2 regions of the Rhodoferax sp. GW821-FHT07G04 genome follow, and region 1 is predicted to be linked to the other one. Evidence: predicted binding sites of a transcription regulator. Region 1 holds the regulator's gene; the other holds the start of a gene.
What was found. Region 1 encodes NrdR, which represses ribonucleotide reductase genes. Its sites were predicted from a motif close to CACNANATNTNGTG; they were not measured.

Region 2: AC07OO_RS06075 (ribonucleoside-diphosphate reductase subunit alpha) is a predicted target of NrdR. The motif match lies at 2,715-2,728, and genes of this name have one in related genera.

The regions. Positions count from the first base shown of each region.
Region 1 covers NZ_JBWKQD010000001.1:157,006-161,663, forward strand. Annotated here, with positions in the region: gene AC07OO_RS00680 (lytic transglycosylase domain-containing protein) at 232-1,044, shown strand; ZMP/ZTP riboswitch at 1,101-1,231, shown strand; gene glyA (serine hydroxymethyltransferase) at 1,290-2,537, shown strand; gene nrdR (transcriptional regulator NrdR) at 2,637-3,086, shown strand; gene AC07OO_RS00695 (type IV pilin protein) at 3,119-3,544, opposite strand; gene AC07OO_RS00700 (PilC/PilY family type IV pilus protein) at 3,598-4,658, opposite strand, start outside.
Region 2 covers NZ_JBWKQD010000001.1:1,322,123-1,326,780, reverse strand. Annotated here, with positions in the region: gene AC07OO_RS06075 (ribonucleoside-diphosphate reductase subunit alpha) at 1-2,617, opposite strand, end outside; gene ampD (1,6-anhydro-N-acetylmuramyl-L-alanine amidase AmpD) at 3,028-3,609, opposite strand; gene AC07OO_RS06065 (sigma-54-dependent transcriptional regulator) at 3,626-4,658, opposite strand, start outside.

The sequences.
Region 1 (4,658 bases):
TAATATTGTTGACTCGGTATATTTGAGCCCCATAGAATCCGCCCCATTCCTAGTTTTGCCTAGGGATTACCCGCAACCGCTGCCGAACCCGGCATATTCAAATCGCTGCACATGTCGAACCGACGCCGCAGGATATTGATAGCGTACCAACCCAAACGTGGTGTCTGAAGTCTTGCCGCGCTGTTTCAACAGCGCGACGGAACCCAGGCGCCCGCCTAAGAAGGAAGAGCTATGACAGCGACCGAAAAATTCACCAAGGGCATGGCAACATTCGCCAGCGATATCGCCCAAGGTTTCTTTGAAATCACGCACAACGGTTTTGCCCTGCTGGGCTTGGCCGTGATGTTTGCCGTGATCACCCTGACCGCAAGGCCAGAAATCCGCCAGGCAGGCGAAGTCCAGTTGATGAGCTGGCTGCAAACCCGCCAGGCCAGCGTGACCGGCATCACGCCTGACACCATTGCCGTGGAGCGTACAACCGCTACCAACCCCCAAAGCCTGCCCAAACAGCAGGCTGCCGTAGCCTTCTGGCTCAGCAAAAAGTACAACGTGGCTCCCGAGCCGCTGAGTGCCTTGGTAGCCGAGGCCTTTGAGGTCGGCAGCCGTGTCAAGATTGATCCCACGCTGATACTGGCTGTGATGGCCATTGAGTCGGGCTTCAATCCTTTTGCCCAAAGCGCCGTCGGTGCCCAGGGCCTGATGCAAGTCATGACCAAGATCCACAGCGACAAGTACATGGGCTTTGGTGGCAAGCTGGCCGCCTTTGACCCCGTGTCCAACCTGAGGGTCGGCGTCAAAGTGCTGCAAGAGTGCGTGGCCCGCGCCGGTTCGATCGAGGGGGGTCTGAAGCTCTACGTGGGCGCGGGCAACCTGGACGACGACAATGGCTATGCTGCCAAGGTCATCGCCGAGCACAACCGTCTGTTGCAGGTAGCCAATGGTCGCAATGCGCCGATCACTGCACCGCAGATCGTGCCAGTGACCCACCCTGCAGCACCGCTGGAAGCCACTGAAACGGTTGCCAGCAACTATTTCAGCTCGTAATTCACGGGTATTCGCGAGCCATGGGCCCGGTTCACCGGGCAGCATCGGGTAAACTCCACAGCGCACGCGACTGGCGATAGGCGCCCAAACCCTGCGGTTCGGGGCGCTGACGTGGGTTCACCACGGGGAAGCGTGCCGCGGCACCTGCACAGGTGCATGCGTTCAGCCGTTCGCCTGGGCAGCCCTTGTCGTATTTCGTCTCACCGTTCGAATGACAACAAGGTTCATTGTCTTAAAGGACTGCCATGTACCACCGCAATATCCTCGTCGAGCAAGCTGACCCTGAACTCTGGGCCGCCATCCAGGCCGAGAACGCCCGCCAGGAAGACCACATCGAGCTGATCGCCTCGGAAAACTACTGCTCCCCCGCCGTCATGGCCGCACAGGGCAGCCAGCTGACCAACAAATACGCCGAAGGCTACCCCGGCAAGCGCTACTACGGCGGCTGCGAGAACGTGGACGTGGTTGAACAACTCGCCATTGACCGCCTCAAGCAACTGTTTGGCGCCAATTTCGCCAACGTGCAGCCCAACTCAGGCTCGCAGGCCAACCAGGGCGCGTTCTTCGCCTTGCTGCAGCCCGGCGACACCATCATGGGCATGAGCCTGGCCGAAGGCGGCCACCTGACACACGGCATGCCCCTGAACATGAGCGGCAAGTGGTTCAACGTCATCTCCTACGGCCTGGACGCCCAGGAAGACATCGACTACGACGCCATGGAAGCCCTGGCCCGCGAGAAGAAACCCAAGCTCATCATCGCGGGCGCTTCGGCCTTCGCGCTGCGCATCGACTTCGAACGCTTCGGCAAGATCGCCAAGGAAATCGGCGCCTACTTCATGGTTGACATGGCCCACTACGCCGGCCTGGTGGCTGCGGGCGTCTATCCGAACCCCGTACCCTACGCCGACGTGGTCACGTCCACCACGCACAAGAGCCTGCGCGGCCCGCGCGGCGGCATCATCCTGACGAACGACGAGGCGATTGCCAAGAAGATCAACTCGGCCATTTTCCCCGGCATCCAGGGCGGCCCGTTGATGCACGTCATCGCCGGCAAGGCTGTGGCCTTCAAGGAAGCGCTGACACCCGAGTTCAAGGCCTACCAGGAACAAGTGGTCAAGAATGCCAAGGTGCTGGCCGATACGCTGACCGAGCGTGGCCTGCGCATTGTCTCCGGCCGCACCGAAAGCCACGTCATGCTGGTCGACCTGCGCCCCAAGAACATGACCGGCAAGGAAGCCGAGGCCGTGCTGGGCCAGGCCCACATGACCTGCAACAAGAACGGTATCCCCAACGACCCGCAAAAGCCCATGGTCACCAGCGGCATCCGCCTGGGCACCCCGGCCATGACCACCCGCGGCTTCAAGGAAGACGAGGTGCGCGCCACCGCGCACCTGATCGCCGACGTGCTGGACAACCCGCATGATGCGGCCACTATCGACGCCGTGCGGGCCAAGGTGCATGCCTTGACCTCGCGCTTCCCGGTCTACGGCTGAGCCCATGGACTGCATGATCACTACATTTTTGATAGCTGATCATGCATGTTTGGCGAGGGCTAGCGCGAAGTTAACCATAACTGCCCTAGCCGACTCCCTATGAAATGCCCCTTCTGCAGCCACTCCGAAACCCAGGTCGTGGAGACCCGGATAGCCGAGGACGGGGACTTCATTCGCCGCAGGCGCCAGTGTGGATCGTGCGAGAAGCGCTTCACCACCTATGAGCGCCCCGACGTCAACTACCCTGCCATCGTCAAGAAAGATGGCCGCCGTATCGAATACGAACGCGCGAAGCTGTTGGCGTCATTCAACTTAGCGCTGCGCAAACGCCCGGTCAGCACCGAGCAAATCGACAGCGCTATTGAACGCATTGAAGAGAAGTTACTGAACCTGGGCCTGCGCGAAGTCCAGTCCGCACGCATTGGTGAACTGGTCATGCGCGAGCTGAAAAAGCTCGACAAGGTGGCCTATGTACGCTTTGCCAGCGTGTACCGGAGTTTTGAGGATATTGACGACTTCAAGACACTGGTGGATGAGGTGAGGCGGTAGGGGTTATTACCCACCCTGGACAGCCTCTCGCACTACTTCCAGCACTCTGCCACGGTGCCTGTACCTGACGTACCCTTTTCACCAGTGTGCTTCACCCAAAGCACTGCGCACTTGGTATCCGTCCCGTTCGGTGTTGCCTCCAACGCGTAGGCGTTCGCACTAACGGCTACACCAGAAGCAGAACTAGCCGTTCCCAACGCGATGGAGTATTTTGGTGACTCCTGCGGAACACTTGAAAATCGTGCTGGCAAGGCCGCTGAAGTAAACGAGTTGTTCGTCGCGTAATACCGCTCCATGAACTGCTGCGCCTCCAGCAAGGCGGACCGGGCCGCAGCACGGTCCCCACGCAGCACATACGAGCGATAGCTTGGCAATGCAATGGCCAGCAAGATACCAACAATGGCCACCACAATCATCAACTCGATCAGAGTGAAGCCCGAAATGGCAGGCTTCTTCATGCTACGTACTGTTGTATCGGGGTGAGCCATGATCAATCTCTTTCAGTAGGTTATCAGCGGATAGGTGGGTTGATGATACGACGCCAAACACGCGTTCCACCCGAGCCGACGGGAATACAAACCGGCAATCCCATCGTCGCAGATTGGATACTGGACAGACAAGTATTAGCCTCTGGGCACAAGGGACTGGCCACACACTTTTGGCCCTTCTTGGAGCAAACCGCACCTGTGCAATCACCCTCCGGACCACCACCACCTATATCGGTCAACCGATTGTTGCCGCTCACACCCGCACTGCTTACTACGGCGTCCACACCATCAGCTTTCGTCGTGTAACCAATACCGAGGTTATCGCTGCCATTGGCAATGCCGTCTCCATTGGTATCGAAACTGCGGTTGGTTGGGTTGCTCCCTTGCTCAACCGGCACCAGAAGATTCAATGCCGTACCGGTACCTGATTCACAAGCCAATGGCGTTCCCTGTACGGGGGCCACGGAGCTGACCAAGGCCGTTGTGTACCCAACGACCTGCGACGGATAGATCACACGGCCGCCGGTAATCGTCGGACTCAAATCCATATACCACCCGCGCGATGTGCTCGTATAGTCCACGGTTGCGCCCGTTGCGGAGACAAAGGTTGTGCCAGACGCAGCACCAGTCCCTGCGAACGTTGATAGGGTGCGCACAACAAGGTTCGACCGGGTCAACGGGCGAGGCACGGAGTCGGCAGCCGCCAAAGCACCTGCGTCTTTGTCCCATACACCATACACCGTCTGAGTAGATGTATCACTTGCATCCGCCGTGCTGAACAACTTTCCGGTGCCAAATATCACCATGTAGCCGCCCAGCGAATGCCTATAAACCACGGGGCTGGAAGTAATCGGCTGCGCTGCATTGAGTGAGTCTTTTGCAGCAAACAAACCAGACGTGCTGCTTGCGTCAACCTCAAACAAATTGGTTGTCGTGTTGTACTTGATCTTCCAAAGCTTGCCCTTCAGATCGCCCACATAAATGAATTCGGTGCGACCGGTAGTAATGTTCGGGGTGAGTGTCACCCCACCCAAGCCATTGCTGCCCGAGCTATCCAACACCAGCTTCTGTATGGCCGATGCAC
Region 2 (4,658 bases), 1.2 Mb from region 1:
TCAACGACTGCGCCTGGTCAATCCACTTCTGGCGGCGTGCCGCGGCCTCTACCAGCCATTGCGTCTCGACTTCGAATGCGGTGGCGTAGAGCTGCTTGACGTCGGAGGGCACGCGGTCGATGGGGCCGAGTGAACCGTCGAAGTGTTTCAGGTCCATCACCATCACGTCGTCCCACAGACCCAGACGTTTCAGGTCCTTGACCAGGTAGCCGTTGATGACCGTGAACTCGCCGGACAGGTTGGACTTGACCGACAAGTTGCCGAAGCTGGGTTCGATGGACGCGTCGACACCAATGATGTTGGAGATGGTGGCGGTGGGCGCAATGGCCACGCAGTTGGAGTTGCGCATGCCGTCCTGTGCAATCTTCTTGCGCAGGGCTTCCCAGTCCAGCGTGGAAGAGCGGTCCACTTCGACATAGCCGCCGCGCGCGCTGGACAACATCTCCAGCGTGTCCAACGGCAGCACGCCCTTGTCCCACAGCGAGCCCTTGAAGGTGGAGTACTTGCCACGCTCCTTGGCCAGTTCGGTCGACGCCCAGTAGGCGTAGTAGCAAATGGCTTCCATGGACTCATCGGCAAACTGCACGGCGGTTTCGCTGGCATAGGGAATGCGCAATTCGTACAGGCTGTCCTGGAAGGCCATGACACCCAGGCCTACCGGGCGGTGGCGCATATTGGAGTCGCGTGCCTTCTTGACCGCGTAGTAGTTGATGTCGATGACGTTGTCCAGCATGCGCATGGCCGTGGCGATGGTGCGCTTGAGCTTGTCGTGGTCCAGCTTGCCCTCTTTCAAGTGCTGGCGCAGGTTGACCGAACCCAGGTTGCAGACGGCGGTTTCGCTGTCCGAGGTGTTGAGCGTGATCTCGGTGCACAGGTTGCTGGAGTGGACGACGCCGGCGTGCTGCTGGGGCGAGCGCACATTGCAGGCGTCCTTGAACGTGATCCATGGATGGCCGGTTTCGAACAGCATGGTCAGCATCTTGCGCCACAGGTCGGTGGCCTGGAGGGTGCGGGCGGGCTTGATCTCGCCGCGCGCGGCCTTCTCTTCGTAGGCTACATAGGCTTTTTCGAAGTCGGCGCCAAACAGGTCGTGCAGATCCGGCACATTGGAGGGCGAGAACAGCGTCCATGTGCCTTTCTCCATCACACGGCGCATGAACAGATCGGGGATCCAGTTTGCGGTGTTCATGTCGTGCGTGCGGCGGCGGTCATCGCCGGTGTTCTTGCGCAGCTCCAGGAACTCTTCAATGTCCAGGTGCCAGGTTTCCAGGTAGGTGCAGACCGCGCCCTTGCGCTTGCCACCCTGGTTGACGGCCACGGCCGTGTCATTGACGACTTTCAGGAAGGGCACTACGCCTTGCGATTCGCCGTTGGTCCCCTTGATGTGGGAACCCAGTGCCCGCACGCGGGTCCAGTCATTACCCAGGCCGCCAGCAAACTTGGACAGCAGCGCGTTTTCCTTGATGGATTCGTAGATGCCGTCCAGGTCATCAGGCACCGTGGTCAGGTAGCAGCTGGAGAGCTGCGAGCGGCGGGTGCCGCTGTTGAACAGCGTGGGCGTGCTGGACATGAAGTCGAAGCGGGACAGCACTTCGTAGAACTCGATGGCGCGGGCTTCGCGGTCGATCTCGTTCAGCGAAAGGCCCATGGCCACGCGCATGAAGAAGGCCTGCGGCATCTCGATGCGGGTCTTGCCCTCGTGCAGGAAGTAGCGGTCATACAGGGTTTGCAAGCCCAGGTAGTCAAACTGCATGTCGCGCTCGGGCTTCAGCGCTGCGCCCAGGCGCGGCAGGTCGAATTGCGCCAGGCGCTCGTCCAGCAACTCGGCATTGATGCCGCGTTTGATGAATCCGGGGAAGTAATCGGTATAGGCTGCGGCCATCTCGCCGGGCGCGACGTCGCGACCCAGTACTTCGCGTGAAATCGTGTGGAACAGCAAACGTGCTGTGGCGTAGGTGTAGTCGGGGTCTTTTTCGATCAGTGTGCGGGCAGCCAGGATGGACGCCTTGTACACCTCGTCCATGGGCACGCCGTCGTACAGGTTGCGCATGGTCTCGGCCAGAATGGGCTCGGCCTTGACGTCTTGCCCCAAGCCTGAGCAGGCGGTTTCAATGCGGCTCTTGAGTTGATTCAGATCCAGCACCACGCGCTGGCCGGCCTCGGTGGCGTGTAGCACAGGCGTCTGTGGCGCCACATCGGCTACTTGCTTGGCGCGCTCCTGGGCACGGCGCTCGCGGTACAAGACATAGGCCCGTGCAATCTCATGGTGGCCACCACGCATCAGTCCCAACTCGGCATGGTCTTGGACATCTTCAATATGGAAGGTGCCGCCGCCGGGGCGTGAGCGTACCAGCGCGCGGATGACCTGCTGCGTCAGGGCTTCGACCACTTCACGCACACTGGCGGACGCGGCACCCTGGGTGCCATGCACAGCCAGGAAGGCCTTCATCATGGCCACCGCAATCTTGTTGGGCTCGAAAGGCACAACTGCGCCATTGCGGCGGATGATCTGGTAATGGGCCAGGTGGTTGACGCTGCTGCCTTCGGCCGCCGAATCGCTGTGTGTGGACAGCATGGCGGAGGGGGCGTGTGTGCTGGTGCTTGAAACGGATTGCATGTATTCCTCGTCTAAATGGCTATTTTTCTTGGGCTTTGCAAGGCACGGCGACCGACTTTGGGTATGAAGTGTTCGAAAGGACGGTAGAGACAGGGCACACTATATATAGGGTGTGCGGTGCTTGCAAGCCACTACCGGTAGTGTACCCGGGCTTGACCGGGCAAACGGGCGGCGGCGCGCAAAAAGTGCTGCATGGCAGCAGATGGCAGCGCGCATTACATGGCCGAAGGCGCGCCGCCGCGCAGGCCTTGTCGAATCGCGCTGTGTGTTGATCAAGCCAGCGCTGACGCGGCTTGCCGGCGTATTTGGCCGCAAAGGCCGCATGGCTGCGCGCGGTGCGAACAGCCCACTTATCTGTGCAAGCCTGGTTTGCTGTGCGAATGCTGACGGCACACTGGACGCAAACGCGCCTACTTTTGCATTACGCCTTCGGGAAAATACTGATCTCCAAGCCCCAGAGATTTTTGTAACAAAATCCAATCGAAGCCGGGACCCGGGTCGGCTTTGCGGCCTGGCGCGATGTGCTCATGCCCGGCGATGTGGGTAATCGGATAGCGTTGCATCAGTGCCGGGCACAGCGTGGCCAAGGCTTGGTACTGCGCTGTCTCAAAAGACTCCCCTTCCAAGCCCTCCAACTCGATGCCGATGGAGTCGTCATTGCAGTTGGAACGACCGCGGTATTGGGACGCACCTGCATGCCAGGCGCGGTCGTCGCAGCTGACAAATTGCCAGATCTGGCCGTCGCGCCGCACATAGAAGTGGGCAGACACCTGCAAGCCTTCTATCTGCTTGAAATAGGGGTGGGCATTCCAATCCAACTGATTGGTGAAGAGGTCTTGCACTTGCCGGCCGCCGTAAACGCCCGGCGGCAAGCTGATGGAGTGAAGCACGAGTAAATCGATCTGCGCCTGTGCAGGTCTGGGGCCGAAATTCGGCGAGGCTAACCAGTGGGCAAATGGGCAGCGACCACGGGGCCAGGCTTCGGCGTGCATTGCACCACCGCCCATGTCACTCATCGGGGCTGTCGTCGCGGGGGACGTCGATCTTCAGCCGCGCAATGCGGTAGCGGATCTGGCGCAGACTCAGACCCAGGCGGGAGGCCGCCAAGGTCCGATTGAAGTTGGTTTCTTTCAGGCTCTTGACCAGGATTTCGCGTTCCTGTTGATCCAGATGGCTCTGCAGGTCCGTCGGCAAGATGATGTCGTGGTGCGCCAAAGGATGGGTCGCTTGCGTTGGCTCAGCCAAGGCGGTGGCCTGCTCGACCGGTAGTACAGGACTACTGCCGCCGCCCGATTGCAAATCGTCCAGCTGCAGGGTATCGCCGTCGCACAGCGCCACGGCGCGGTGCAGCAGGTTTTCCAGCTCTCGCACATTGCCTTGCAGGGGCAGCCGCGCCAATCGCTCCATGCTGCCCGGGGCCAATTCGGGTACGGCCATTTGGGACTCTTCGGCAATCCGCGCCAGCAGTGCCGTGCACAGGGCCGGCAAATCTTCGCTGCGCTCGCGCAGCGGCGGGATGACGATGTCGATGACATTGAGCCGGTAGAAAAGGTCTTGGCGGAAGCGCCCTGCGGCTACCTCGGCCGGCAGGTCCTTGTGGGTCGCACTGACGATACGGACGTCCACGGTCTCTTCCTGGTTGGAGCCTACTGGCCGTACGCAGCGCTCCTGTATGGCGCGCAGCAGTTTGGATTGCATGGCCAAGGGCAGGTCGCCAATCTCGTCAAGAAACAGCGTGCCGCCTTTGGCAGCCTGGAAAAAACCTTCGCGGTCCTGAACGGAGCCGGTATAGGCACCTTTCTTGGCCCCAAAAAACTCAGCCTCCAGCAGGTTCTCCGGGATGGCGCTGCAATTGACCGCGACCCAAGGGCCAGCCGCGCGGTGGCTGGTGGCATGCAAGGCACTGGCCACCAGCTCTTTGCCGGTACCGGACTCGCCGCGTATCAGCACCGGCGCCATGCTGCGCGCCACCTTGACGATGCGATCCTTGACGCTGCGCATCGCTGCCGAATCACCGGCCAGCTTGGCCAGTGCCAACGGG